Alicycliphilus denitrificans K601: one gene and its partner. Each later gene encodes a partner of the first gene's protein in a complex. Links are inferred from orthologs where the notes say so. Each region holds a gene or a part of one and is shown on either strand. Other genes may lie near its edges. The genes, in order: dnaG and dnaB.

Region 1 (14,831 bases):
GTCCACGTCCTCGTGGCCCATGCCCTGCGTGGGCTCGTCCAGCAGCATGAGCTCGGGCTCCATGGCCAGCGTGGTGGCGATCTCGAGAGCGCGCTTGCGGCCGTAGGGCAGGTTGACCGTGACCTCGTCGGCCAGGTCCTCCAGGCCCACCTCGGCCAGCAGCTCCAGGGCGCGCCCGTTCAACTGGTTCAGGCTGCTCTGGCTGCGCCAGAAGTGGTAGCTCGTACCCAGCTTGCGCTGGAGGCCCAGGCGCACGTTCTCCATCAGCGTGAGGTGCGGGAACACGGCCGAGATCTGGAACGAGCGGATCACGCCGCGCCGCGCGATCTGCGCCGGCTGCTCGTGCGTGATGTCGTGGCCGTTGAAATGGATCGTGCCCGAGGTCGGCACCAGAAACTTGGTCAGCAGGTTGAAGCAGGTGGTCTTGCCCGCGCCGTTGGGCCCGATCAGGGCATGGATGGAGCCACGGCGCACGGACAGATTCACGTCGCTGACCGCCGTGAAGCCCTTGAACTCCTTGGTGAGGTGGGAAGTTTTCAGTATGACGTCGCTCATTGCCACCGGACACGCGCCGCGCACGCGCGGCAGGCCCCGTCTCCATGTTTATGTTGCGCTGCATCGTAAAAGGCGAATTCGGCCATCATGAACGGGAGAAATGCCTACGTACAAACGCCTAAGCTGCTACGGATCGTGAAAGAGCCACCCATACTGTGGTAGTCAGACGACGGCCAGCACGATGGCCGACTCCTCGGCCGCCAGCACCACGCGCGAGCGCGCGCGCAGGCCCGAGCCCGCGGCGGCGAAGCCCACCATCTGCACGCCGGCATCGAGCTGCGCGGCCACCTCGTCGCCAAGCTCCCCGCGCGACACGCGCACGGCCCGCCCCGGCCACCGGTTGCCGTCCTGCGCGGCCCCGGCCGCCGCGAGTGGCAGGACGTGCACCGCCGTGGCCTTGCACAGGGCCTGCACGGGTAGGCCCGGGCGCAGGCCCAGCAGCTCGGCGCTCTCGCGCGTGATGCGCGAGCACACGGCCAGCCCCGCGACCGCGCCGACCGCGCCGCGCAGGTGCACGCGCACGATCTGGCCGCGGGACTCCATGGCCTGCACGGTGCAGGGCCACTGGTTGCGCATGCTGGTGCGCACCGACAGGCGCGCCACGGCCGCATCCGCATCGCCCCCCTCGCCCAGCCCCACCAGCACCGCGGAGCGCGCCTGCTGCACGGCATCGGCCGTGGCCAGCAGCTGCCGGCCCGCGGGCGTGAGCCGCGCGCCGCCCCCGCCCACGCCGCCCACCACGCGCTCCACCAGCGCCACGCCCGCCAGGTTGGTGAGCGTGTCCAGCGCCTGCCATGCGGCCTTGTAGCTCACGCCCACGGCGCGCGCGGCCTGCGAGATGGAGCCGCCCTGCCCGATCTGGCGCAGGATGTCGATGCGCTTGTCAGCCATGCCGTGGCCCAGCGCATCCTTGAACGAAACGGGTGATTGCATGAGGTGCATCATGCCCGTCCGCCAGGCGCTCGCCTATACTCGTCCGCTATTCACATTGGTAATAGCGAGGCCGATCCCATGAACCATCCCCCCCTCCTGCACCGCACGCTGTCCGCCCTGGGCCTGGCCGCCCTGATGCTGCCCGGCGCCCATGCCGGCGAAGTCTCGGTGGCCGTGGCCGCCAACTTCACCGCGCCCATGCAGAAGATCGCCGCGCAGTTCGAGCAGGACACGGGCCACAAGGCCGTGCTCTCGTTCGGCGCCACGGGCAAGTTCTACGCGCAGATCAAGAACGGCGCGCCGTTCGGCATCCTGCTGGCAGCCGACGACAGCACGCCCGAGAAGATCGCCAGGGAAGGCCTGGGCGAGGGCGCCACGCGCTTCACCTACGCCATCGGCCAGCTGGTGCTGTGGAGCAAGCAGCCCGGCTACGTGGACGCCGAGGGCAAGGTGCTGCAGAAGACCGACTGGCAGCACATCGCCATCGCCAACCCCAAGCTGGCGCCCTACGGCCTGGCGGCCATGCAGACGCTGGACAAGCTGGGCCTCACGGCCCAGGTGCAGCCGCGCGTGGTCACCGGCGAGAACATCGGCCAGACCTACCAGTTCGCCGCATCGGGCAACGCGCAGCTGGGCTTCGTGGCGCTCTCGCAGGTCACGGAGGACGGCAAGCTGCGCGAGGGCTCGGCCTGGGTGGTGCCCGGCAACCTGCACGGGCCCATCCGCCAGGACGCCATCGTGCTCAAGCCCGGCCAGGGCAACGCGGCCGCCGCGGCGCTCATGGACTACCTGCGCGGCGCCAAGGCCCGCGCCGTCATCAAGTCCTACGGCTACTCATTTTGATAGCGCCTTACGCCTTTCTTTTCTTGGTTTCATTATGATTCGTACCTGAAACCAAGGAATGGCAGGCGCTGGCAGCTCCCGCTTCAATAGCAATTGATCCCTTCTTTCCTGAGCCCCGAGGACTGGGCCGCCATCACCCTCACGCTGGAGCTGGCCGGCACCACCACCGTGCTGCTGCTGGCGCTGTGCACGCCGCTGGCCTGGTGGCTGGCGCACACGCGCTCGCGCTGGCGCGGGCCGGTGGGCGCGGTGGTGGCGCTGCCGCTGGTGCTGCCGCCCACAGTGATCGGCTTCTACCTGCTGGTGACCATGGGGCCCAACGGGCCCATCGGGCACCTGACCGAATCGCTGGGGCTGGGGCGGCTGCCGTTCACCTTTCCGGGGCTGGTGATCGGCTCCATCGTGTATTCCCTGCCCTTCGCGGTGCAGCCGCTGCAGCGCGCCTTCGAGGCCCTGGGCCGGCGCCCGCTGGAGGTGGCGGCCACGCTGGGCGCGGGCCCGCTGGACCGCTTCTTCACCGTGGCCCTGCCGCTGGCGCGCCCGGGCTTCGTCACCGCCGCCATCCTGAGCTTCGCGCACACCGTGGGCGAGTTCGGCGTGGTGCTCATGCTCGGCGGCAACATTCCCGGCGTGACGCGCGTGGTGTCGGTGCAGATCTACGACCACGTGGAGGCCATGGAGTACGCCCAGGCCCACTGGCTGGCTGGCGGCATGGTGGCGTTCTCGTTCGTCGTGCTCATGCTGCTGCACTGGCTGCAGCCCAAGGGGGCGCGATGAGCGGCATCCACGCCCGCCTGCTCGTTTCGCGCCCGGACTTCACGCTCGACGTGGACCTGCGGCTGCCCGGCACCGGCGTGACGGCGCTGTTCGGCCCCTCGGGCTGCGGCAAGACCACGTGCCTGCGCGCCGTGGCGGGGCTGGAGCGCACCGAGGGCCGCGTGCAGGTCAACGGCGAAACCTGGCAGGACAGCGCCGCCGGCCAGTGGCTGCCCACGCACCGGCGCGCGCTGGGCTACGTGTTCCAGGAAGCGAGCCTGTTCCCGCACCTGGACGTGCGGCGCAACATGGAATACGGCCTGCGCCGCCAGCCGCCCGCGCGCCGCCACGTGTCGCTGGAGCAGGCCGTGGAGCTGCTGGGCCTGGGCGCGCTGCTCTCGCGCATGCCGCACACGCTGTCGGGCGGCGAGCGCCAGCGCGTGGCCATTGCGCGCGCCCTGGCCGCCAGCCCGCGCGTGCTGCTGATGGACGAGCCCCTGGCCGCGCTGGACGCCGCGCGCAAGGCCGAGGTCATGCCCTACCTGGAGCGCTTGCAGCGCGGCCTGGACATTCCCGTGCTCTACGTGAGCCACTCGCCCGACGAGGTGGCGCGCCTGGCTTCGCACTTGGTGCTGCTCGAGAACGGACGCGTGGTCGAGCAGGGCACGCCCGCCACACTGATGGCGCGGCTGGACCTGCCCTTCGCGCATGGCGATGCGGCCGCCGCGCTGGTCGAGGCGCGCGTGACGGCGCACGATGCGCGCGACCACCTGCTCACGGCGCAGTTCGGGGGCGGCCTGCTGCGCCTCGTCAGCTCCCGCGCGCGCGCCGTGGGCGAGCGCGTGCGCCTGCGCATTCCCGCGCGCGACGTGAGCATCGCGCTCGCCCAGGCCCAGGGCAGCAGCATCCTGAACCTGCTGCCCGCGCGCATCACCACGCTGGCCGACGACAGCCCGGGCCAGGTGCTGGTGCGGCTGGACGCGGGCGGCACGGTGCTGCTCGCGCGCATCACCCGGCACTCATGCACCGAACTGGCGCTGGCCGAGGGGCAGACGGTGTGGGCGCAGGTCAAGGGCGTGGCGCTGGTCGATTGAGGCTGCGCCCCTGCGCAGTCCTTCTCAGCGCCGCGTCTTTGGCGTAGGCTGTGGGCGTTCCTTGCGCCCCCGTTTCGGGCCGGTTTCCTGGCATTTGCGTACAGGAGGTGATCCATGAATACCACCACGAATGGCGCGGCGGCCGAGCCGGCCGCACCGGCCGAGGAAAGCGGGGAACCGGGCCGGCCCAAGCCACAGGAAACCACGGGGCTCGATAAATTCCAGCTGGTGCTGGCGACGAGACCGGTGCTGCGCAATGCGGCCCTGGTATTTTGCGTGTGCCTTTTTCCCGTGGCCATGGCCCTTACCTGGTTCGCATGGTTTCTCTGGCTGCCGAAGGTCTGGGACTGGTCTTTCGCGGAATTCACGCTGAGAAGCGTCCCCGGGTTCTTCGGGGTATTTTTTATTGCCTTTCTTCCCATTTATGCACTCATCGGCGCATTCATCGCGACGGCATATGTCGTGGAGGTCTACACGGACGAGGCCACCAAGAAAGTCAGGCTCGTCCTGGAACGCGGAAGCTCGCTGCAATCCAATGCCGAGGACGAGCTTGCGAAGCAGGACCAAAGCGGGCTCGTGCCGCTTCTTCGGTACAGCAGGGTGCAGCTGGAGTCCTACTACGCGATAGGGCTCACCCAGACGCAGAGAAGCTTCCGGTACAGCATCATCGCGATGTGGATCGGGTTCGCTGTGATCCTGGGCGGCATCATCATCCGCGTGGTGGACCTGGACCGGTTCGGCCTGCGCCCCCTCGATACCGACATCAGCACGCTCATCATCATTTCCGGCGCGATCATCGAGGTCATCTCGGCACTTTTCCTCTGGGTCTACCGCAGCTCGGTCCGGCAACTCACCTACTTCTACAACCGCCAGCTGTACAACCACAGCATATTGATGTCGCAACGCATCGCCGAGACGATGACGAGCGCGGACGAGATCAAGAAAACGATCATCGAGAAACTGCTCGACCGTTCCTGGGCCTATGAGCCGGACACCCTGCCGTCCGGGCAGTCGCTGCTGTCCTTCCGCTCGCCAAAGGGATAGGCCGCGGCCCCGGACCTTGCCTAATTGCTGCCGGCGTTCGGGAAGAACAGCTGCTCGCCGTTGATCTTGTAGGCGGCGATCGTGCCCTGGCCCGCGGGCGACGTCACCCAGTCGACGAACTTCTGCGCCTCGGCCTGCTTCACGTGCGGGTGCTTGGCCGGGTTCACCACCATCACGCCGTACTGGTTGAACAGGCGCTTGTCGCCCTCCACCAGCACGGCGAGGCTGTCGCGGTTCTTGAAGTTGAGCCAGGTGCCGCGGTCCGACAGCACGTAGGCGCCGCTGGCGGCGGCGATGTTCAGCGCCGGGCCCATGCCGCAGCCGCATTCCTTGTAGCCGCTGCCCTTGGCGTCGGGGCTGGCGATCTTCCAGTAGCGCAGCTCGGCCGCGTGCGTGCCGCTCTTGTCGCCGCGCGAGATGAACTCGGCGTTGGCGGCGGCGATCTTCTTGAGCGCCGCGACGATGTCGTTGCCCCGCACGCCGGCCGGGTCGCCCTTGCCGCCCACGAGGATGAAGTCGTTGTACATGACCGGGTAGCGCTTGACGCCCCAGCCGTCGGCCACGAATTTCTCCTCCGCCGCCTGGTCGTGCACGAAGAGCACGTCGGCGTCGCCGCGGCGCGCCATGTCCAGCGCCTGGCCCGTGCCCACGGCCACCACCTTGACGTCGATGCCCGTGGCCTGCTTGAACGCGGGCAGCAGGTGCGAGAACAGGCCCGACTGTTCGGTGGACGTGGTGGACGCCATGGTGATGACCTGCGCCGCCGCGCTCCAGGAAGCTATCAAACAAATAGCTGCTACCGCAGTCTGGGTAATCGCTACAGGCCTAAAACGCTTCAAACGCATCATGTCATCTCTCCTTTGACGAACAAACGGGCGGCCTCGGGCAGCGGGCCGTTGAAGAAATCGTGCACGGGCAGGTCGGCCAGGACGCGGCCGTGCTCCAGGTAGACCACGCGGCTGGCCAGGCGCTTGACCTGGCCCAGGTTGTGGCTGCTGAAGACCATGGTCAGCGGCTGCGCGGGGCCGGCGCTGCCGTGGCTGGCGGCGAAGTCGGCCATCAGCGCCTCGACCTCGCGCTTGGCATGCGGATCCAGGCTGGCGGTGGGCTCGTCGAGCAGCAGCACGTCGGGCCGCAACGCCCAGGCGCCCGCGAACGCCAGGCGCTGCTGCTGCCCGCCCGAGAGGGTGCGCGCGTTCCGCCGAACGACGTCCTGCAGCCCCACGCGCTGCAGCGCCGCCGCGGCCTGCGCGCGCGCCTGCTTCCAGCGCACGCCGCGCAGCCACAGGCCCAGGGCCACGTTGCTGACGGCACTGGCGCGCAGCACGAAGGGGCGCTGGAACACCATGGCCACGCGCGGCGTGCCATCGCGGCGCATCTGGCCGGCGCTGGGGCGCACCAGGCCGTGCAGCACGCGCAGCAGCGTGCTCTTGCCGCTGCCGTTGGCGCCCACCAGGGCCACGCGCTCGCCGGGCAGCACGCGCAGGTTCACACCGGCCAGCGCCTGCACGGCGCCGTAGCGCACGCCCAGGTCGCGCAGCGCGAACAGCGGCGGCTCCAGGGTCTGCACGTCCTGCGGCTGGGCGGCCCTGCGCCATGCGGGTGCGGGCACCACGCTCATGCGGCCACCGCCATGCCGCCGATGGCGGCGCCATCCACGCGCTGGCGCCAGCGGCGCAGCACGGCGATCAGCACGTTGAGCAGCAGCACCACAGCCAGCAGCACCAGGCCCAGCCCCAGGGCCAGCGGCAGGTCGCCCTTGCTGGTCTCCAGCGCGATGGCGGTGGTCATGACGCGCGTGAAGCCGTCGATGTTGCCGCCCACGATCATCACCGCGCCCACCTCCGAGACGGCGCGGCCGAACGCCGCTATCAGCACCGTGAGCAGCGCGTAGCGCTCGTCCCATGCGATCAGCAGCGCGCGCAGCAGCGTGCCCGCGCCGAGCGAGCGCAGTTGCTCGCCGTGCACGCGCTCGGCGTCCTCGACCACCTGGCGCGTGAGGGCCGTGACCACGGGCAGCACCAGCAGCGCCTGCGCCAGCACCATGGCCTTGAACGAGAACAGCCAGCCCAGGCCGCCCAGCGGCCCGGTGCGCGACAGCAGCAGGTACACGCCCAGCCCCACCACCACCGATGGCACGGCCAGCAGCGTGTTGAGCACCGTCAGCACCCCGTCGCGCCCGGCGAAGCGCGCCACGCCCAGCCATGCGCCCAGCACCACGCCGGCGCCGCAGGCCAGCGCGCAGGCCGTGGCGCTCACGGACAGGGAGCGGGCGACGATGGTCCAGAGGACCGCATCGGCGGAGGTGACGAGGTTCAGCGCCGTCGCGACGCTTTGCGAAATGGCGGACATGGGTTGGGCTATCGTATGCAGCAATCCGTTACCAGCCCATATGAAATCTTGTGCATAGGATTCAACTCCACTACACGCTCGACCGCGACGCGGGCGACGCGCTGATCCGCAACCCCCTGCTGGACATGCTGCAGGCCGTGGCCCAGCAGGGCTCCATCTCGGGCGCCGCGCGGGCGCTGGGCCTGTCGTACCGCCATGTCTGGGGCGCGCTCAAGCGCTGGGAGGAGCAGCTGGGCAGCGAGCTCATCGTCTGGGGCAAGGGCCAGTCGGCGCAGCTCAGCGAGTTCGGCGCCAAGCTGCTATGGGCCGAGCGCCAGGCGCAGGCGCGGCTGGCGCCGCAGATCGAGGCGCTGCACGCCGACCTGGAGCGCGCCTTCGCCGTCGCGTTCGACGACCATGCCCATGTGCTGACGCTGTACGCCAGCCATGACGACGCGCTGTCCGTGCTGCGCGCGTTCGCCGCCGTGCCCGGCCACGCGGGCCAAGGCAGGGCGCTGCACCTGGACATACGCTTCACCGGCAGCGTGGACGCGATCCGCGCGCTCAACGAGGGGCGCTGCACCATCGCGGGCTTCCACACGCTGGAGCAGCCCGCCATGGATTCGCTGGCGGCGCAGACCTACCGCCCGCTACTGCAGCCGGGCCTGCACAAGGTGATCGGCTTCGCGCGGCGCACGCAGGGCCTGATCGTGGCGCGCGGCAACCCGCTGGGCCTCGCGTCGCTGGCCGACGTGGCGCGCACCGGCGCGCGCTTCGTCAACCGCCCCCTGGGCACGGGCACGCGCGTGCTGCTGGCCGATCTGATGGCCCAGGCCGGCCTGGAGAGCGGCGACATCGATGGCTACGGGCGCGACGAGCCCTCGCACGCCGCCCTGGCCCAGGCGATCGCGGCCGGCAGCGCCGACGTGGGCATGGGCATAGAGCTGGCGGCGCGCGCGCGCGGGCTGGACTTCGTGCCGCTGGTGCACGAGCGCTACCACCTGGCCTGCCTCAAGTCCACGCTGGAGCAGCCCGCCACGCGCGCCCTGCGCGACCTGCTGCAGACGCCCGCCTGGCAGCGGCGCATGGCCGCCATGCCGGGCTACGCCCCGATGCACTGCGGCGAGGTGCTGGCCATGAGCCGCGTGCTGCCCTGGTGGCGCTTCGCGCGCCGCAAGAGTGCTGGCGCACACCAGCACGCGAGCCCATGACGCGCCCCGCCGCCCTCGCGCGCCGCCTGCCGGCGCTGCTGGCCGGGCTGATGCTGGCGGGCTGCAGCCTGCCGCCGCTGGCCGGCCGCAGCACGTCGGCGGCGCTGGAGCTGCCCGCGGCCCGGGACACGCAGCTGGGCCGCGCGCTCGGCCCCGAACTGGCCGCGCACCCGGGCCTGAGTGGCATCCACGCGCTGGACCACCCCCACGACGCCTTCGCGGCCCGCGTGCTGCTGGCGCGCGCGGCCGAGCGCACGCTGGACGTGCAGTACTACATCTGGCGCGGCGACACCACCGGCACACTGCTGCTGGCCGAGCTGCTGGCCGCGGCCGAGCGCGGCGTGCGCGTGCGCCTGCTGCTGGACGACCTGGGCACGGCGGGGCTGGACGGGCCGCTGGCCGCCATGAACGGCCACCCGCGGATCGAAGTGCGCCTGTTCAACCCCTTCACCTGGCGCAACCCCAAGCCGCTGGGCTACCTGGCCGACCTGCGCCGCGCCAACCGGCGCATGCACAACAAGTCGTTCACGGTGGACAACCAGGCCAGCATCGTGGGCGGGCGCAACGTGGGCGACGAGTACTTCGGCGCCACCTCGGGCGTGCTGTTCGCCGACCTGGACGTGCTGGCCGTGGGCCCGGTGGTGCAGGACGTGTCGGACGACTTCGACCGCTACTGGGCCAGCGCCAGCGCCTACCCCGCGGAGCGCATCCTGCCCGCCGTGGCGCCGCAGGCCGTGGCCAAGCTCGCCGCGCAGGCCCACGCCCTGCAGGAATCGCCCCGCGCGCGGGACTATGCCCGCGCCATCGCCGGCAGCCCCTTCATCCGCCAGCTGCTTGGCCACAGCCTGCCGCTGCACTGGGCGCGGGTGCAGATGCTCAGCGACGACCCGGCCAAGGGCATGGGCCAGGCGCGGCGCGCCGACCTGCTGCTGCCCCGGCTCGGCGCCGTGCTGGGCGCGCCCCGGCGCAGCGTGGACCTGGTCTCGCCCTACTTCGTGCCCACGGCCCACGGCGTGGAGGCCTTCGCGCGGCTGCGGCAGGCCGGCGTGCGCGTGCGCGTGCTCACCAACGCCTTCGAGGCCACGGACGTGCCCGCCGTGCATGCCGGCTACGCCAAGTACCGCAAGCGCCTGCTGGAGCAGGGGGTCGCGCTCTACGAGATGCGCAGCCTGGTGCCGGAGTACGCCGCAGACAAGGGCCGGCCGCTGCTGCAGCGCCTGGGCAGCTCGGGCTCCAGCCTGCACGCCAAGACCTTCGCGGTGGACGGCGAGCGCGTGTTCGTGGGCTCGCTCAACTTCGACCCGCGCTCGGCGCTGTTCAACACCGAGCTCGGGTTTCTGATCGACAGCCCGGCGCTGGCGCAGCAGGTCGCGCTGGCCTTCGACCGCGAGATCCCCCTGCAGTCCTACCGCGTGGCCCTGGCCGAGGACGGCACCCTGCGATGGCACGGCGGCGTGGGCAACCCGGCGCCGGTCTACGGCACCGAGCCCCACACCACCTGGTGGAGCCGGTCCCTGGTGTGGCTGCTGATGCGCCTGCCGATCGAGTGGTTTCTATGAAAAAACGGCTCCATCGCTTACCCAGAAAGCGCCATAAGCTATGTTTTTGATAGTCATCAGACATTGATCGCCGCCGCCGACCCGGCCTGGCGGCGCAGCTCGAACTTCTGGATCTTGCCGGTGCTGGTTTTGGGCAGCTCGCCGAAGACCACGGCGCGCGGCACCTTGAAGCCGGCCAGGTGCTTCTTGCAGTGCGCCACGATGTCCTCGGGCGTGGCCTGGGCGCCGGCCTTCAGCTCCACGAAGGCGCAGGGCGTCTCGCCCCACTTCGGGTCGGGCTTGGCGACCACGGCGGCGGCGAGCACGTCGGGGTGGCGGTAGAGCACGTCCTCGACCTCGATGGAGGAGATGTTCTCGCCGCCCGAGATGATGATGTCCTTGCTGCGGTCCTTGATCTTGATGTAGCCGTCGGGGTACTGCACGGCCAAGTCGCCGCTGTGGAACCAGCCGCCGCGGAAGGCGTCCCCGGTGGCGGCGGGGTTCTTCAGGTAGCCCTTCATGGCGATGTTGCCGCGGAACATGATCTCGCCCATGGTCTCGCCGTCGCGCGGCACGGGCTGCATGGTCTCGGGGTCGAGCACGGCGGCCGCGCGCTGCAGGTGGTAGCGCACGCCCTGGCGCGCGTTCAGGCGCGCGCGCTCGCCGACGTCCAGCGCGTTCCAGGCGTCATGCTTGGCACACACCGTGGCCGGGCCGTAGACCTCGGTCAGGCCGTAGACGTGGGTGAGGTCGAAGCCGAGCTTCTCCATGCCCTCGATCATCGAGGCCGGCGGCGCGGCGCCTGCCACCATGGCCTTCACGCCTGCGGGCACGCCCTCCTTCATGGCCGCCGGGGCGTTGACCAGCAGGCCGTGCACGATGGGCGCGCCGCAGTAGTGCGTGACGCCGTGGCTGCGCATGGCGTCGAAGATCGCCTGCGCCTCGACGCGACGCAGGCACACGTTCACGCCCGCGCGCGCCGCCACCGTCCAGGGGAAGCACCAGCCGTTGCAGTGGAACATGGGCAGCGTCCACAGATAGACGCTGTGCTTAGGCATGTCCCACTCCAGCACATTGCTGATGGCGTTGATGGCCGCGCCCCGGTGGTGGTAGACCACGCCCTTGGGGTTGCCCGTGGTGCCCGAGGTGTAGTTGAGCGCGATCGCGTCCCACTCGTCGCCGGGCAGCTCCCAGGCGAACTGCGGGTCGCCCGCGGCCAGGAACTCCTCGTAGGTCTGCGTGCCCAGGCGCTCGGCGGCGGCACCATAGACGGCATCCTCCACGTCGATGAGCAGGAGCGGCGCCTTGGATTGGCGCAGCGCCAGCGCCCTGGCCATAACGGGGGCGAACTCGGGGTCCACGATCACCGCCCTGGCCTCGCCGTGGTCGAGCATGAAGGCGATGGTCTCGGGGTCCAGGCGCGTGTTCAGCGCGTTGAGCACCGCGCCCGCCATGGGCACGCCGAAATGCGCCTCCACCATAGGCGGGGTGTTGGGCAGCATCACGGCCACGGTGTCATTCTTGCCGATGCCCGCCGCGCGCAGGCTGCTCGCCAGACGGCGGCAGCGCGCGTAGGTCTGGCCCCAGGTCTGGCGCAGGCCGCCGTGCACGATGGCCAGGCGGTCCGGGTAGACCTCGGCCGTGCGCTCGATGAAGGACAGGGGCGACAGCGGCGCGTGGTTGGCCTCGTTGCGGGGCAGGTTCTGGTCGTACATGCTGGTCACGGCAGGCTCCTTTGTTTCAGGGAATGCAAAAAAACGCGGCCATTAGAGCAAGGCCGGCTGACGCCTGGCTGAGAACCTGCCCAATATCTTTTCATGGAGTCCCTTGCCCCGCAAGGCGGTGGATGCAAGGCGCAAACCGCAGACGGGCTGGTGGCCCGGCGAGGATTTGCAACGCCGCAGATGCCGCCTTTGCGGAGCAACCCTTCGGGCAAGACTCGTCGTTGCCCGCCTTGCCCAGGCCGCCAGCATGGCCTGCGGCGCGCGCCTAGATTGCGGCCTTTTGCTGCCTTGCGGACTCCATGAAAAGATATTGAGCAGGCTCTAAGAGAAAATAGCCCGGTGTCCATCCCCCAGTCGTTCATCCAGGAGCTGCTCGCGCGCGTCGACGTGGTCGACATAGTAGGCCGCTACGTGCAGCTCAAGAAGAGCGGCGCCAACTTCATGGGGCTGTGCCCCTTCCACGGGGAGAAATCGCCCTCGTTCAGCGTCAGCCCCTCCAAGCAGTTCTTCCACTGCTTCGGCTGCGGCAAGAACGGCAACGCCATCGGCTTCCTCATGGACCACGCGGGCATGGGCTTTCGCGAGGCCGTGCAGGACCTGGCCCAGCAGGTCGGCATGCAGGTGCCCGACGACGAGAACACCTCGCCCCAGGACCGCGAGCGCGCCGCCGCCCAGCGCCAGAAGCAGGCCACGCTGACCGAAGTGCTGGAGAAGGCCGGCGAATCCTGGCGTCGCCACCTGCGCGAATCCCCGCGCGCCATCCAGTACTTCAAGGGCCGGGGCGTCTCGGGCCAGGTCGCCAAGCGCTACGGCCTGGGCTACGCGCCCGAGGGCTGGCGCAATCTGGCCAGCGTGTTCCCCGAGTACGACAGCCCGCTGCTGGAGGAAAGCGGCCTCGTGATCGTGGGCGAGGACGACGGCAAGCGCTACGACCGCTTCCGCGACCGCGTCATGTTCCCCATCCGCAACGTCAAGGGCGAATGCATCGGCTACGGCGGGCGCGTGCTGGGCGACGATAAGCCCAAGTACCTCAACTCGCCCGAGACGCCGGTCTTCCACAAGGGCCGCGAGCTCTACGGCCTGTACGAGGCGCGCGGCGCGATCCGCGAGATGGGCTACGTGCTGGTGGCCGAGGGCTACATGGACGTGGTCGCCCTCGCCCAGCTCGGCTTTCCCAACGCCGTGGCCACGCTGGGCACGGCCTGCACGCCCGACCACGTGCACAAGCTGTTCCGCTTCACCGACGTGGTGGTCTTCAGCTTCGACGGCGACGCGGCCGGCCGCCGCGCGGCGCGCAAGGCGCTCGACGGCGCCCTGCCCTACGCGAGCGACACACGCAGCATCAAGTTCCTGTTCCTGCCGCCCGAGCACGACCCCGACAGCTTCATCCGCGCCCACGGCCCCGAGGCGTTCGCGCGCCACGTGGGCGACGCCATGCCGCTGTCGCGCTTCCTGCTCGAATCCGCGCGGGAGGGCTGCGATCTCGGCACGGCCGAGGGCCGCGCCCACATGCTGGCCAACGCCCGCCCGCTCTGGAGCCAGCTGCCCGACGGCGCCCTCAAGCGCCAGATGCTGGCCGAGCTGGGCGAACTGGGCCAGTTGCCGGCCAAGGACCTGGCCGAGCTCTGGGCTCAGGAGGGCCCGCGCGCCGCGCCCGCGGCAGCGCCGGAGGGCGGCGACCCGTTCGCGGACGAGCCGCCCTGGCACCCGCAGCCGCCCGGCCCGTGGCAGGGCGAACCAGCGCGCCGCCCCTGGCGCAAGGACGCCGGCGGCCGCTGGCGCCGCGAGCCCGCGCGCCCGGCCCAGCCCCCGCTGCCGCGCAGGCCCGCCGCCAGCCGCATCGACCACGCGGCGCGGCTGCTGCTGTCGCACATGCAGTTCCTCGAAGGCCTCTCGCACGAGGACCACGCCGCGCTGTGCGCCCAGCCCGAGCCGCACGGCCCGCTGTTCGCGTGGCTCGAAGGCCAGCTCCACGAGCACGGCCCCCAGCCCTGGGCCGTGCTGCGCGAGGCGCTGCGCGGCCACGACTGCGAGCCGCTCGCCGAGCGCGTGATGACCGGCTCGCACGCCCAGACCGAGGGCGACGAGGCCGAGCTGCACGCCGAGCTGCGCGGCCTGCTCGACCGCATGCTGATCGAGGAATTCAAGCGCCAGCAGCAGGAGCTGGTGCCCCGCGTGACGCGCGACCCCGCCGCGCTCGCGCAGTACCAGGCGCTGGAGCAGCGGCTCAAGGGATTGCTCGGTATTTCTCCCAGGCCTACTTGAAATACGCACCGCCGCTATAATTTAGGGTTTGTCGGCAAGAGCGACAGCAGCACCTCCGGACCAGGCAACCGTGACAAACGCGCACCACCGCCTTCCCCCACCGCAAGGACTGCACACCAAATGTTCGCCCAGACATCTTGCCCCTGAGGATTTGCCCCTCGAACCGCGAAGGCCCCTGCCTTCGCCGTGCCTGCCCGCGCCGGGTTCCTTGGCGCTTGTGTTTTCTTTGTGTGTCCGTTTTTGACCCTGAGGTTGTCCATGCCCGTTCAAAAGTCCGCGAAGTCGCCCAAGCCTGCCTCTGGCACCGCTGCGAAGGCCGCCTCAAAAGCCGCAACCCCTGTGAAAACCGCCGCCAAGGCGCCCGCAAAAGCAGCCACCGCCAAGGCCGCTGACGCCGCGCTTCAGGCCGCGACGAAAGTCAAGACCGTGCCAACGCCAAAAACCACTGCCGAGCTGACAAAAGCCGCCGATGAACTGTTGAAGAAAAAGCCCGCGCGCGCGCCCAAGGCCGCCGCCGCGCAGGCCGAAGCCTCCGAG
Region 2 (14,843 bases), 2.3 Mb from region 1 along the record:
TGACGACGCCGCCCACCTGCGCGATGCCCTCGGTCTGCTCGACCGTGGCGTTGCTGATCTGCGCGATCAACTCGGCGACGTGCTGCGCCTGGGTCACGATGTCGGTCATGGTGGCGCCTGCGTCGCCCACCAAGCGCGAGCCCTCCTCTACCTTGGAGACGCTGCTGCCGATCAACGCCTTGATTTCCCGGGCCGCCTCGGCACTGCGCTGCGCCAGGCTGCGCACCTCGCCGGCTACGACGGCGAAGCCCCGGCCCTGCTCGCCGGCGCGCGCGGCCTCCACGGCCGCGTTGAGCGCCAGGATGTTGGTCTGGAACGCGATGCCGTCGATCACGCCGATGATGTCCACGATCCTGTTCGAGCTGGCGGTGATCTCGTGCATCGTGCTCACCACCTGGCCGACCACGGCGCCGCCCTCGTGCGCGGCCTCGCTGGCGGAAGCGGCCAGCTGCGTGGCCTGGCGCGCTGAGTCGGCGTTGTTCTTGACCGAGGCGGTCATCTGCTCCATCGACGCCGCCGCCTGCTGCAGGTTGGAGGCCTGTTCCTCGGTGCGCTGCAGCAGCCCGGCATTGCCGCCCGCGATTTCCTGCGAGCCCGTGATCACGGCGTTGGACGCCTGGCGCACCTTGCCGACCACCGCGGCCAGGCTGGCCTGCACGGTCAGGAAGCTGCCCGCCTGCTCCAGCGCGGTGCGGTTCTCGGCCTGGATGCGGGCCTCCTCGAAGTCGATGAGCCGGTTGATCGCCGCGAGCCACTGCACGTACTGGGGCTTGGCCTGCTGCCACAGCGTCTCGCGCGCGGCGGCATCGCCTGCCTCGGCCTGGGCGACGATGGCGCGGGTGGTGGCGACGGCCTGGGCCTCGATGTCGCGGATGTCGGCGTACAGCCGGGCCATCTCGGGCTCGGCACCCGGCCGCGCGACGAACTTTTCCAGCGGACCGGCGGATGCCGCGTAGAAGGCGGCCAGGGATTCGATGGTGGCGATCTCCTTTTGCCGCTCGGCGCTCGTGCTGCCGAGCACCACGTCGCGCACGGCAATGGAGCGGTCATGCGCCGAGCCTCGGAAGTTGATGGCGTAGCGCTGCACCTGCACGTGTTCTTCGCTGTTGGCGCGCAACGCGCCGTTGATGCGCTCGACCTTGACCATCGCGATGCCGGTGACAACGACCAGCAGCGCCAGGATCAATCCAAACCCGGCATACAGGCGTGCAACGACTGTGATTCGGGAAACGGCATAAAGGCTTTTTTATTGTAATAAATTGCGAAATTAATTATATAAATGAAAATTTAAATGGCGAAAGTTAATTTTTATTACATCTAAGGAGGCGGACTATGGGGCACGCCTCGTCCCAGGACCAGGACAGCCGCACGGAGTCTTCCGCCCGGCAACCAGGGATCACCCCTATGGTTGTGGCACGGTTTGTTTGTATACACTTTTTGTATGGATTACGGTGTGCAAGCACTTGCTGTGCACTGGTTCGGGCCGCTGCGGTGGCGGCCTGCCGGTCGCGCAGAAACATGACCCGAGGAAGACCCATGTCCACGAACGTCCACCCTGTCGATGAAATGCTGCCCATGGGGCGGCTGACCGCCCTGGGACTGCAGCACGTGCTGGTGATGTACGCCGGCGCCGTGGCGGTGCCGCTGATCGTCGGCCGTGCGCTCAACCTCACGCCCGACCAGGTCACCAAGCTGATCTCGGCCGACCTGTTCTGCTGCGGCCTGGTCACGCTGATCCAGGCGCTGGGCGCCACGCAGTGGTTCGGCATCAGGCTGCCGGTGATGATGGGCGTGACCTTCGCCGCCGTCGCGCCCATGGTGTCGATGGCGCAGGCCACCTCGGGCCAGGCGGGGGCGGGGCTGATCTTCGGCGCGGTGATAGGCGCGGGCGTGATATCGATCCTGATAGCGCCGCTGGTCAGCCGCATGCTGCGCTTCTTCCCGCCGGTGGTCACGGGCACCATCATCGCGGTGATCGGCATCAGCCTGATGCGCGTGGGCATCAACTGGATCTTCGGCAACCCCGTGGGGCCGACGGCGCCGAGCGTCGTCAACCCCGAGTACACCAAGTGGCTCAGCGAGGCACAGGCCATGGCCGGCGCGCCGGGCAGCTCGCTGCCGCCCGTGCCCCACGGCCTGAAGCTCATGCCCACGGTGCCCAACCCCAAGTACGCCGATCTTTCGGGCGTGGGCATCTCGGCCCTGGTGCTGGTGTCCATCCTGCTGATCGCCCGCTTCGCCAAGGGCTTCATCGCCAACATCTCGGTGCTGCTGGGCATCGTCATCGGCGCCGTCGTGGCCGCGGCCATGGGCCTGATGACCTTCGAGAAGGTGGGCAAAGCACCCTGGCTCGACATCGTGCTGCCGATGGAGATCGCCACGCCGATCTTCGACCCCATCCTGATCCTGACGATGACGCTGGTGATGATCGTGGTGATGATCGAATCGACCGGCATGTTCCTGGCGCTCGGCGAGATGACCGACCGCCACATCAGCCCGGAAGACCTCAAGCGCGGCCTGCGCACCGACGGCCTGGGCACGCTCATCGGCGGCATCTTCAACACCTTCCCCTACACCAGCTTCTCGCAGAACGTGGGCCTGGTGGCCGTCACGGGCGTCAAGAGCCGCTTCGTCTGCGTGGCCGGCGGCGTGATCCTGATCGTGCTGGGCGTGCTGCCCAAGATGGGCGCGCTGGTCGAGTCGCTGCCCACCGTGGTGCTGGGCGGCGCGGGCCTGGTGATGTTCGGCATGGTGGCCGCCACGGGCATCCGCATCCTGAGCGCGGTGGACTTCAAGACCAACCGCTCCAACGCGATGATCGTCGCCGTCTCCATCGGCGTCGGCATGATCCCGCTGGTGGCGCCGCAGTTCCGCCAGTGGATGCCGCATGCCATCCACCCGCTGATCGAATCGGGCATCCTGCTGTCCTCGATCGCCGCCGTGCTGCTCAACGTGTTCTTCAACGGCGCCAACGGCGACACCTCAGCCGCCGTGGAGGCGGCTCGCCAGGCGGAAGCGCATTGATGCCCGGCCGCTGAGAAGCCCTCGCCCGAACCCGCGCACGCATGCAGGTTCGGGCTTTTTTGCGTTGCGCCACCACTATGATGCTAGGCGTCAGTTGCCTGTAAGCCCTGTATATCTCTCTCTGTTGGAATCCCGTCATGACCTCGCCCCTGTCTGCCGCCGAACAAGCCCTGCGCGAAGCCGCACTCGAATACCACCGCAGCCCCACCAAGGGCAAGGTCTCGGTCGCCCCGACCAAGCCGCTCTCCAACCAGCGCGACCTGTCCCTCGCCTACTCGCCCGGCGTGGCCTATCCCTGCCTGGACATCCAGGCCGACCCCACCAAGGCATTCGACTACACCTCGCGCGGCAACCTGGTGGGCGTGATCACCAACGGCACGGCGGTGCTGGGCCTGGGCGACATCGGGCCGCTCGCGGGCAAGCCGGTGATGGAGGGCAAGGGGTGCCTGTTCAAGAAGTTCGCGGGCGTGGACGTGTTCGACATCGAGCTGGACGCGCGCGACCCCGACAAGATCATCGAGATCGTCGCGTCGCTCGAACCCACGCTGGGCGGCATCAACCTTGAGGACATCAAGGCGCCCGAGTGCTTCTACATCGAGCGCGAATTGTCCAAGCGCATGAACATCCCGGTGTTCCACGACGATCAGCACGGCACGGCCATCATTTCGAGCGCCGCGCTGCTCAACGGCCTGGAGCTCGTGGGCAAGCAGATCGACAAGGTGAAGGTGGCCGTCTCCGGCGCCGGCGCCGCGGCCATCGCCTGTGTGGACGTGATGGTCGGCCTGGGCGTGAAGCGCGAGCACATCTTCATGGTGGACTCCAAGGGCGTGATCTACGAGGGCCGCCCCGGCGGCATGGACGAATCCAAGGCCCGCTACGCGCAGAAGACCGATGCGCGCACGCTGGCCGACGTGGTCCATGGGGCCGACGTATTCCTGGGCTGCTCGGCCCCCGGCGTGCTCACGGCCGAGATGGTCAAGACCATGGCGGACAAGCCCATCATCCTGGCGCTGGCCAACCCCGAGCCCGAGATCCGCCCCGAGCTCGCCAAGGCCGTGCGCCCGGACTGCATCATCGCCACGGGCCGCTCGGACTATCCCAACCAGGTGAACAACGTCCTGTGCTTCCCCTACATCTTCCGCGGCGCGCTGGACTGCGGGGCCACCAAGATCACCGAGGCCATGAAGCTCGCCTGCGTGCGCCAGATCGCCGCGCTCGCCAAGGAGAACATCAGCGAGGAAGTGGCCGCCGCCTACGCCGGCAAGGAACTCGCCTTCGGCCCCGACTACCTGATCCCCACTCCGTTCGACTCCCGCCTGATCCTCAAGATCGCACCGGCGGTGGCGCAGGCGGCGGCGGAATCGGGCGTCGCCACGCGCCCGGTCGCCGACCTGGAGGTCTACAGGAACAGCCTGACGCGCTTCGTGTACCAGACCGGCATGCTGATGCGCCCCGTCATCAACGCGGCCAAGGCCCAGCCCGATGCGCACAAGCGCGTGGCCTACGCCGACGGCGAGGACGAGCGCGCGCTGCGCGCGGCGCAGATCGCCATCGACGACCGCATCGCGCGCCCCATCCTCATCGGCCGCCCCGCCGTGATCGCAGCGCGCATCGCCAAGGCCGGCCTGCGCATGCAGCCGGGCAAGGACGTGGAGATCTGCGACCCCTCGGACGATCCGCGCTTCCGCCAGTACTGGGAGGCCTACCACCAGCTCATGAAACGCAACGGCGCCACGCCCGAGATGGCCAAGGCCGCCGTGCGCCGGTCCAACACCATCATCGCCGCGCTCATGGTCCGGCTCGGCGACGCGGACGCGATGATCTGCGGCCTGGTGGGAACGTACGAGACGCACCTGGAGCGCATCCACAACATCCTGGGCCACGCCGCGGATGCGAAACAGTACGCCGCCCTGAACGCCGTGATGACCCCCCACAACGGCACGTTGTTCATCGCCGACACCTACGTCAACGAAGACCCGACGGCCGAAGAGCTTGCCGACATCGCCTGGGCCGCCGTGCAGGAGGTGCAGCGCTTCGGCCTGCCGCCCAAGGTGGCGTTCCTGTCGCACTCGAGCTTCGGCTCGTCCAAGCGCAGCTCGGCCCGCAAGATGCGCGCCGCGCGCGACCTGTTCGTGGCGCGCCACCCCGACATCGAATGCGACGGCGAGCTGCACGGCGACGCGGCCCTGGAGCCCCGGATCCGCGCCAACTATCTGCAGGACTCCACGCTCACCGGCGCGGCCAACCTGCTGATCTGCCCGAACCTCGACTCGGCCAACATCCTCTACAACGTGCTCAAGACCACGACCAGCGGCGGCGTGACCGTGGGCCCCATCCTCATGGGCACCGCCGCCACGGCCTACATCCTCACGCCCGCATCCACCGTGCGCCGCGTGCTGAACATGACGGCCCTGGCCGTGGTGAGCAGCGCCACGCGCCGGCAGTAACCGCAAAAGCACGAAGGGCCGGCGCCACATCAGGCGCCGGCCCTTCCGTGCGTCCAGGCCGCGCGGAAATTACTGCTTGATGGCCTCGATCTGCGCCACTATGCGCACGTTCTTCGGGAAGCCGTACTGCACGCCATAGTCCACGCCGAAGGCGGTGCGGTCGATGGTCGCCTCGAAGTCGCCGCCGCACACCTCGCGCTTGAGCATAGGGCTGTCGTAGCAGGCGAACTGGTTGGCCTTGAAAGTCACGGGCTGGGTCTTGCCCTTGATGGTCAGGTTGCCGGACACGGCCGTCACCTTGTCGCCCTCGAACGTGAACTTGTCACCAACGAAACGCGCGGTGGGGAACTGCGCAACGTCGAAGATCTCCGCGCTCTTCAGGTGCTTATCGAACGGCAGCGTACCCGTGGTGAGGGAGTCGATCTGCAGCGTGAGCTCCACCTTGCCGGCCTTGCCCGCCTTGTCGAACTGCACCACGCCTTCCTTCTTGTCGAAACGGCCGCGGTTCACGCTGGCGCCAAAGTGGCTGATTTCAAACGTGGCGAAGGTGTGCGTGGGATCCACTGCATAGGTTGCAGGCTCGGCGTGCACGGCGCCTGCGGACAGGGCTGCGGCTGCGGCAAGGGCCAGAAGGGTCGAACGCATGGGCTTGTACTCCGTGAGGGCTGATGAAAAGGGTGATGGGTAAAGGGGGCGTGGTCAGAGCTTGGGCACGCCGGCAAAGGCCAACTTGAACTTGACCTGCACGTCGTCGGCCACCATGGACGTGTCAGCCCATTCGTTCTCGCCGATCTTGAAGGCCAGCCGCTTGATGACGAAGCTGCCGGCGGCGGTCGTCGTGGCTCCGCTTTGCGTGAGCGTGACGGGCACCACCACGTCCTGCGACGCACCCTTGATGCTGAGCTTGCCCGCCACCTCGTACTTGCCCGCGCCCACGGCCTTGATGGCGCTGGACTGGAAGGTGGCCTGCGGGAACTTGGGCACGTTGAACCACACGGCCTTGGGCAGTTCGGCGTCGGTCTCGCGCACGCCCAGCGTGGCGCTGCCGGTATCCACCGTGAACGCCACCTTGCTCGTGGCCAGCTTGGCCGGGTCGAACGCCACCTGGGCGTCGAACTTCTTGAACTTCCCCTCCACGGGCACGCCCATCTGCTTGCTCACGAAGGCGATCTCGCTCTGCTCGGACACGAGCCGCTGCTGCGCAAGGGCGGGGCCGCCCGCAAGGGCGGCGGCAGTGGCCAGCACCAGGCCGGCGCGTCGGGTCAAGGTCGATACTGTCACGGTGGAATGCTCCGTTCTGTAATGGCGAAAACAGGTCATGCGCGCTCCGCTGCGCACCGGCCCCAGCCGGGCAGCATGCGGGCCATCAGGCCGTCGCGGTCGATGAATTGATGCTTGACCACCGCCGCCACGTGCAGCGCCACCAGGGCGGCCAGCGCATAGGCCGTCAGCGCATGCCAGGGCTTGAGGGCATCGGCCAGCGCGGGGCTGGGGGACACGAAGTCGGGCAGCGGAACCAGGCCCAGGAACACGATGGGGAACCCCGCCGCCGAGCTGTAGGCCCAGCCCACCAGCGGCACGATGAAGAACAGCGCGTACAGCAGATGGTGCACGCCATGGTGCGCTAGCCGTTGCCAGCGCGGCATGGAGGACTGGACGTCGGCAGGCAGCGGCGGCGGCCGCCGGATGAGGCGCGCCACAAGGCGCAGCACGGACAGGGCCAGGATGGCCACGCCGGCCCATTTGTGCCAGTTGTAGAGCTTCAGCCGCTGCGGCGAGAACGGCAGGCCCGCCATGTACCAGCCCATGCAGAGCATGGCAACAATGGCCAGCCCCAGCACCCAGTGCAGCGCAATGGCGGTGGCGCCGTAGCGTGCGGCAGGTCGCGTGATGACAGAACTCATGAAGTGCAGGTGTTAAAAAAGCCACTCCCAGCGCACAGAGCCGCCGGGATGACAAGAGGGGTATCCGTGATTCCTGCAGTCTAGAGTCGGCAGCATGCGTGAAGTTTCAACCGGTTTGACGTTTTTATTCAAAGTTTATGAACGCACGAATATGAATATTTCACGTCGCCGGGCCTCGCCCCTTCGCCCTCGCCCGGCTGTCGTGCCATGATCGGCCTTTCGCGGCACCGTCCGTCCGCTCCTTTTTCAGCAGCTCCATGACCCCTTCGAACACCCCTGTCGTCTACGGTACCGAAGACGTGCTGATCTCCCTGTGCAACTCCGTGACGCGCGTACTGTCGATCGCCACGCAGGGGCCGGTGCATTACTCCGGCATGGTCCAGCGCATCACGAAGACCTGCCTCAAGCCCGACATCGGCTGCTTCGTGCTGTTCGACGGCGGCTTCTCGGGCCTGGTCATCATCAATTTCTCGGCCGCCGCAGCCATGGAAATCTATGAGCGCTACATGCTGAGCATGGGCATGTCCGAGAGCGATCTGGCGGGCTCCTTCACGGCCGACGAGGTCGGCAACGTCATGGGCGAGCTCATGAACCAGGTGGTAGGCGACTTCACCGGCAAGGTGCGGCGCGAGCTGCAGACCCACATCACGCAGAACCAGCCCAAGATGCTCGTGATCAACCAGCAGGTGGTGCTGAGCGTGGACGCCAACCTGGACCAGCCCGAGGCGCGCCGGGTTTCCTTCTACACCGCCAGCAACAACATCTTCTACCTCGAACTGGCGATCGACCGCACGCAGTTCGTCAAACTCTGCGACTTCGAACCCCAGGACGCGCCCGACCCCGATGCCCTGATGGCCGAGGCAGCGGCAGCACCAGCCGCAGCGGCACCCGCCCCTTCCGCGACGGACGACGACACTCAGGCGCTGCTCAAGTCCCTCGGCATGTAGTCCCGCCCGCCCCGCAGGGCCGCCGCGCGCCGCAAGCCCGCGGTGGGAATGGCCATGCGGTGCGAGTACAGATGATTCAAGGTAAAATAGCCTGTTGCGGTCGGGGGCACCTGCCAAGAGTCCACCTACCTACTCCCCCGGCTTTTCATCGACTAATTCCTGAGAGATAGAAGTGCCATGGCGATCGTTGTCAACAAGCCCCTTCCCGAATTTGAAGCCAACGCGACCGGAGGAATCAAGGTCTCCAACGTTTCGCACCAGGGCCAAATTCTGATCCTGTACTTCTACCCGAAGGACAACACTCCGGGCTGCACCACCGAGGCCATGCAGTTCCGTGACAAGTTCAAGGACTTCGAGAAGGCCGGCGCCGTGGTTTTCGGCGTGTCGCGCGACAACATGAAGTCTCACGACGACTTCAAGGAAAAGCTGGAGCTGCCCTTCGAGCTCATCGCCGACACCGAAGAGAAGATGTGCCACATGTTCGGCGTGGTCAAGAACAAGATCATGTACGGCAAGAAGGTCAAGGGCATCGAGCGCAGCACCTTCCTCGTCAACCCCGAAGGCATTCTGGTGCAGGAGTGGCGCGGACTGAAGGTGCCGGGCCACGTGGACGAGGTGCTTAAGGCCGTCAAGACCATCAAGGCCCCCGTCAAGAAGGCTGCCTGAACGCCACTGCCCCGCTCCGTGCCGCCGCATGGAGCATGCATAATGGGCCGATGCTGCTGAAAAACGCAACGCACTCCTCTCCAACCAAAGCCGCCTCGGTCTCCAGGCGGCTTTGTGCTTTTTGAACCTCCCTCCTCCAGCGAGACCTTTCGCACCATGCCCCTGCCCCCCGCCCCGACCAAGCGCGCCGCCCTACTCAAGCCCGAGGCGTACCTCCTGACGGCCCCCCAGGAGGAAGCGCAAGAATCCGCCGCAGCCGAGACGGCGCCCCCGCCGCGCAAGCGCGCCAAGGCCAGGGCCGGCGGCGTGACGACCGCCGCGCCCGCTGCCGCCAAGGCGGCCGAGGTGCCCGGCCTGCCCGCCAAGGCCGCAGCAGCCACGCAGGCCCGCGGCCAGCCGGCGCAGGACAGGCCCGCGCATGACGCGGCCCCTGCCGGGGCGAGCAACGTCACTCCCATCCGCACCGCGGCGGCCGTCGCCCCGCGCAAGCGCCGCGCCACGGGCCCGAAGAAGATGTTCGTGCTCGACACGAACGTGCTGCTGCACGACCCGACGAGCCTGTTCCGCTTCGAGGAGCACGACATCTTCCTGCCGATGATCGTGCTGGAGGAGCTCGACGCCCACAAGAAGGGCATGACCGAAGTCGCCCGCAACGGCCGCCAGGCCAGCCGCACGCTGGATGCGCTGGCCGCGGCCCATGGCGCCGACGACATGGCGCACGGCCTCAGGCTCGATGCCACGGGCCAGCGCGCCGCCACGGGCAGCCTGTTCTTCCAGACGGCGCCGCTGTCCTACCAGTTGCCCTCCAGCCTGCCCCAGGGCAAGGCGGACAACCAGATCCTGGGCGTAGTGGAGGCCCTGCGCAAGCTGCACGCGCCGCGCGAGGTGGTGCTGGTGTCCAAGGACATCAACATGCGCGTGAAGGCCCGCGCCCTGGGCCTGGTCGCCGAGGACTACCAGAACGACAAGGCCCTGGAGGACGGCGACCTGCTGTACACCGGCAGCCTAGCCCTGCCCCCGGACTTCTGGACCAAGGCCGGCCGGAACGTAGAGAGCTGGCAGAGCGGCGCGCACATGTACTACCGCATCGGCGGCCCGGTGGTGTCGCAGCTCATGATCAACCAGTTCGTGTACTTCGAGGCGCCGGGCGAGCCCAGCCTGTACGCGCGCGTGACCGAGATCCGCGACAAGACGGCTGTGCTGGAGACGCTCAAGGACTACGGCTCGGCCAAGAACGCCGTCTGGGGCGTGAACACGCGCAACCGCGAGCAGAACTTCGCCATGAACCTGCTCATGGACCCCGACGTGGACTTCGTCACGCTGACCGGCACGGCGGGCACGGGCAAAACGCTGATGGCGCTGGCCTCGGGCCTGACCCAGGTGCTGGACGAGCGCCGCTACACCGAGATCATCATGACCCGCGCCACGGTGAGCGTGGGCGAGGACATCGGTTTCCTGCCAGGCACCGAAGAGGAGAAGATGGGCCCCTGGATGGGCGCGCTCGACGACAACCTCGAATTCCTGGCCAAGGGCGACGGCGGCAACGCCGGCGAATGGGGGCGAGCCGCCACCAACGAGCTGATCCGCAGCCGCATCAAGATCAAGAGCATGAACTTCATGCGCGGGCGCACCTTCCTGAACAAGTATGTGATCATCGACGAGGCGCAGAACCTGACCCCGAAGCAGATGAAGACGCTGATCACGCGCGCCGGCCCGGGCACCAAGATCATCTGCATGGGCAACCTAGCCCAGATCGACACGCCCTACCTGACCGAGGGCAGCTCCGGCCTGACCTACGCCGTGGACCGCTTCAAGGGCTGGCCCCACAGCGGCCACATCCTGCTCGCGCGCGGCGAACGCTCGCGCCTGGCGGACTTCGCCAGCGAGGTGCTCTGATAACGATAGCTTGCAGCGCTTGATCTGCGGGCGATAGAACAGGGTTCTGGCACTAGAACCCGGTTTCAGCCTCAAACGTCGAAACGCACGCCCTGCGCAAGCGGCAGCGCGCCGCTGTAGTTGATGGTGTTGGTGGCGCGGCGCATGTAGCCCTTCCAGGCATCCGAGCCGGATTCGCGCCCGCCGCCGGTCTCCTTCTCGCCGCCGAAGGCGCCCCCGATCTCGGCGCCCGAGGTGCCGATGTTCACGTTGGCGATGCCGCAGTCGCTGCCCGCGGCCGACATGAAGCGCTCGGCGTCGCCAAGGCTGGCGGTGAAGATGGCCGACGACAGGCCCTGCGGCACCGCGTTCTGCAGCGCGATCGCCTCATCGGTACCGCCGCCGTAGCGCACCACGTAGAGGATGGGCGCGAAGGTCTCCCGCTCCATCACCGCGGACTGCCGCGGCATGTGCACCAGCGCCGGGCGCACGTACCATGCGTGCGCGCCGAGGTCCTCGCGCACGCGCTCGCCGCCCAGCACCTGCCCGCCCTCGGCGCGGGCCTGCTCCAGCGCCCGCTGCATGGCGTCGAACGCCGCGCGGTCGATCAGCGGCCCGACCAGCGTGCCCGCCTGCAGCGGGTCGCCGACCGCGATGCTCCGGTAGATCCGCTCCAGCCGCGCGAGCAGCGCATCGGCCACCGATGCGTGCACGATCAGGCGCCGCAGCGTGGTGCAGCGCTGGCCCGCCGTGCCCACCGCCGCGAAGGTGATGGCGCGCGCGGCCAGCTCCAGGTCGGCCGTGGGCGTGACGATCATGGCATTGTTGCCGCCCAGCTCCAGGATGGCGCGGCCCAGGCGCTCGGCCACCTTCACGGCCACCTGCCGGCCCATGCGCACCGAGCCGGTGGCGCTGAGCACCGCCACCCGCGTGCTGGCCGCGAGCACCGCGCCCACGTCGCGCCCACCGATCAGCAGCTGGCTCAGGCCCTCGGGCACGGTGCCCGGCCTTTCCTGCTCGAACTCCGCGATGGCCCGCTGCAGCAGGTGCTGGCAGGCGATCGCCGCGAGCGGCGTCTTCTCCGACGGCTTCCAGACGATGGCGTTGCCACAGACCAGGGCCAGCGCGGCGTTCCACGACCACACCGCCACCGGGAAGTTGAAGGCCGAGATGATGCCGACCACGCCCATGGGGTGCCAAGTTTCCATCATGCGATGGCCGGGCCGTTCGCTGGCGATCGTCAGGCCATGGAGCTGGCGCGACAGGCCGACGGCAAAGTCGCAGATGTCGATCATCTCCTGCACCTCGCCCTGCCCTTCGGAGGCGATCTTGCCCGCCTCCAGCGACACCAGCTCGCCCAAGGCCGCCTTGTGCCGGCGCAGCAGCCCGCCCAGGCGGCGCACCAGTTCACCGCGCACCGGTGCGGGCACGCTTCGCCAATCCAGATAGGCGCGGTGGGCGCATTCAACCACGGCTTGCGCCTGCTCCGGGGTGTGCGACGCCAAGCTGGCCAGCACCACGCCGTCGCGCGGCGCGCGGATGGTCAGGTCTGTGCCCTCATGGGCCCGCAGATCCAGGTCCAGTGCCTGCAGGACCTGCTGCAGGCATGTGTGGGAGTCCGTCATTGCACACCTCCATCAAAAATAGCCTCTAACGCTTATGCAGCAAGCGCTGGGAGCTATCAAATCCGAAGAATCAGTAATCGTCGCCCGCGCCCATGGCCAGGTTCTCGAAGCGCGTCTGGTTCTTCTGGAAGAACAGCTTCACCGTGCCCGTGGGGCCGTTGCGCTGCTTGCCGATGATGACCTCGGCGATGTTGGGCTCCTTGCTGTCCTTGTTGTAGTAGTCGTCGCGGTAGATGAACATGATGATGTCCGCGTCCTGCTCGATGGCGCCCGATTCGCGCAGGTCGCTCATCATGGGGCGCTTGTCGGTGCGCTGCTCCACCGAGCGGTTGAGCTGCGAGAGCGCGATCACCGGGCATTGCAGTTCCTTGGCCAGCATCTTCAGGCCCCGCGAGATCTCGCCGAGCTCGGTCGCGCGGTTGTCGGAGCTGCTGGAGCCCGAGCCGCTCATGAGCTGCAGGTAGTCCACCACGATCAGCCCCAGCTTGCCGCACTGGCGCGCCAGGCGCCGCGCGTTGGCGCGCAGCTCGGACGGCGTGAGGCCGGGCGTCTCGTCGATGTGCAGGCTCACGGTGCGCAGGCGCTCGATGGCCTCGGTCAGGCGCGGCCACTCCTCGTCGGAGAGCTTGCCGGTGCGCAGGTTGCCCTGGTTCACGCGGCCGATCGAGCCCACGATACGCACCGCGAGCTGCGCCGCGCCCATTTCCATCGAGAAGATGGCCACGGGCAGGCCCTCGTTGAGCGCAACATGCTCGGCGATGTTCACCGCGAACGAGGTCTTGCCCATCGACGGGCGCGCGGCCAGCACCACGAGGTCGCCCGCCTGCAGGCCGCTGGTCATGCGGTCCAGGTCCATGAAGCCCGTGGGCACGCCGGTCACGTCCATGGGGTTGTCGGCCATCTCCTGCACGCGGTCGAGCAGGTCGATCACCAGCGAGTCGAGCGACTGGAAGCCCTGCTTCATGCGCGAGCCCTCTTCGCCGATGGCGAAGATCTTCTGCTCGGCCTCGTCGAGGATGCGCTCGACCGGCCTGCCCTGGGGGTTGAATGCGTTGGTGGCGATCTCGTCGCTGGCCGTGACGAGCTTTCGCAGGATGGCGCGCTCGCGCACGATCTCGGCGTAGCGGCGGATGTTGCTGGCGCTGGGCACGTACTGCGCCAGGCTGTTGAGGTAGGCCAGGCCGCCGGTTTCCTCGGCCTTGCCCAGGCCCTGCAGGTGCTCGTACACCGTGATCACGTCGGCGGGCTTGCTGGCGTTGATCAGCGCGCCAATGGCCGAATAGATCTGCTGGTGCTCGTGGCGGTAGAAGTCGCCGTCCACCAGCAGGTCGCCCACGCGGTCCCAGGCCATGTTGTCCAACAGCAAGCCGCCAAGCACGCTAGACTCGGCCTCGATGGAATGCGGCGGCACGCGCAGCTGGGCGACCTCGCGGTCCGGCGGCGCGGCGGCATAGCCGTCGATCAGATCGGGCAGAACGGCAGACATGGGGGAATGGCTTTCGAGAGAGGGCAAGCGTGGAATGCTAGCGGCCGCGGGGATGCCCGTCATTGCACAACTCTGTGGATAACGGGTGCACAGGCGGTGGGATCCCCGTGCAAAAGGAGGCGGACAAAAAACAAGAGCCGCCCCTGGGGGCGGCTCTCGTCGGCAACGCCTGGGCGCGTGCGCGTCAGGCGGTTTCGCCGTAGACCGACACGGTCACTTCGACGACCACGTCCGTGTGCAGCGCCACCGTGATGGTGTTGTCGCCCACGGTCTTGATCGGGCCGTTGGGCAGGCGGATCTGCGACTTCACCAGGTCGTAGCCTTGCTTGTTCAGCTCTTCGGCGATGTCACCGTTGGTCACGGAGCCGAACAGGCGGCCGTCCACGCCGGCCTTCTGCGTCAGCTTGACGGCGGAGCCGGCCAGCTTCTCGCCTTGCGCCTGGGCAGCGGCCAGCTTCTCGGCGGCGGCCTTCTCCAGTTCGGCGCGGCGGGCTTCGAACTCGGCCTTGGCGGCCTCGGTGGCGCGGCGGGCACGGCCCGAGGGAATCAGGAAGTTGCGGGCGTAACCGTCCTTGACCTTGACGATTTCGCCGAGGCTGCCGAGGTTGACGACCTTGTCGAGCAGGATGACTTGCATGGGAATCGTGCTCCTTAGATCTTGTGCTGGTCGCTGTAGGGCACCAGGGCCAGGAAGCGGGCGCGCTTGATGGCGGTGTTGAGCTGGCGCTGGTAGATGGCGCGCGTGCCGGTCAGGCGCGCGGGGATGATCTTGCCGTTCTCGGCGATGAAGTCACGCAGCGTGTCCACATCCTTGTAGTCGATTTCCTCGACGCCAGCGACGGTGAAGCGGCAGAAGCGCTTGCGCTTGA

Evidence for each region.
Region 2: the proteins of dnaG (region 1) and dnaB are in contact, whole or in part, in a crystal structure (PDB 2R6A), measured with the Geobacillus stearothermophilus proteins. The link is inferred for Alicycliphilus denitrificans K601 from one-to-one orthologs. Residues at the interface, in WP_049624496.1 of Geobacillus stearothermophilus: Lys456, Leu457, Leu458, Pro459, Ala460, Asn463, Ala464, Leu467, Leu535, Leu536, Ile537, Ala538, Gln544, Glu545, Asp548, Tyr549, His552; in WP_033016901.1 of Geobacillus stearothermophilus: Ser13, Glu15, Ala16, Gln18, Glu91, Leu92, Asp94, Ala95, Val96, Pro97, Thr98, Ala99, Ala100, Asn101, Tyr104, Tyr105, Ile108.

Annotation. Positions count from the first base shown.
Region 1 is NC_015422.1:3,725,098-3,739,928, forward strand. What follows is about bases 11,937-14,831. They hold dnaG (DNA primase), read left to right. Parts: upstream 11,937-12,368; coding sequence 12,369-14,294; downstream 14,295-14,831. Other genes in these bases: ALIDE2_RS17850 (acyl-CoA synthetase), read right to left, coding at 11,937-12,029; rpoD (RNA polymerase sigma factor RpoD), read left to right, coding at 14,553-14,831. In the rest of the region: ALIDE2_RS17795 (ABC transporter ATP-binding protein), read right to left, coding at 1-555; ALIDE2_RS17800 (TOBE domain-containing protein), read right to left, coding at 718-1,500; modA (molybdate ABC transporter substrate-binding protein), read left to right, coding at 1,567-2,331; modB (molybdate ABC transporter permease subunit), read left to right, coding at 2,425-3,108; modC (molybdenum ABC transporter ATP-binding protein), read left to right, coding at 3,105-4,181; ALIDE2_RS17820 (TRADD-N-associated membrane domain-containing protein), read left to right, coding at 4,296-5,225; ALIDE2_RS17825 (ABC transporter substrate-binding protein), read right to left, coding at 5,246-6,073; ALIDE2_RS17830 (ABC transporter ATP-binding protein), read right to left, coding at 6,070-6,846; ALIDE2_RS17835 (ABC transporter permease), read right to left, coding at 6,843-7,577; ALIDE2_RS17840 (substrate-binding domain-containing protein), read left to right, coding at 7,628-8,767; ALIDE2_RS17845 (phospholipase D family protein), read left to right, coding at 8,764-10,326; more of ALIDE2_RS17850, read right to left, coding at 10,383-11,936. UniProt on the Escherichia coli protein: RNA polymerase that catalyzes the synthesis of short RNA molecules used as primers for DNA polymerase during DNA replication.
Region 2 is NC_015422.1:1,387,578-1,402,420, reverse strand. What follows is about bases 11,767-14,673. They hold dnaB (replicative DNA helicase), read right to left. Parts: upstream 13,975-14,673; coding sequence 12,559-13,974; downstream 11,767-12,558. Other genes in these bases: rpsR (30S ribosomal protein S18), read right to left, coding at 14,626-14,673; rplI (50S ribosomal protein L9), read right to left, coding at 14,159-14,611; amaB (L-piperidine-6-carboxylate dehydrogenase), read right to left, coding at 11,767-12,488. In the rest of the region: ALIDE2_RS06670 (methyl-accepting chemotaxis protein), read right to left, coding at 1-1,186; ALIDE2_RS06665 (nucleobase:cation symporter-2 family protein), read left to right, coding at 1,537-3,024; ALIDE2_RS06660 (NADP-dependent malic enzyme), read left to right, coding at 3,162-5,471; ALIDE2_RS06655 (YceI family protein), read right to left, coding at 5,541-6,116; ALIDE2_RS06650 (YceI family protein), read right to left, coding at 6,171-6,791; ALIDE2_RS06645 (cytochrome b), read right to left, coding at 6,788-7,375; ALIDE2_RS06640 (DUF3334 family protein), read left to right, coding at 7,633-8,322; ALIDE2_RS06635 (peroxiredoxin), read left to right, coding at 8,500-8,988; ALIDE2_RS06630 (PhoH family protein), read left to right, coding at 9,145-10,884; more of amaB, read right to left, coding at 10,956-11,766; more of rpsR, read right to left, coding at 14,674-14,843. UniProt on the Escherichia coli protein: The main replicative DNA helicase, it participates in initiation and elongation during chromosome replication. Travels ahead of the DNA replisome, separating dsDNA into templates for DNA synthesis.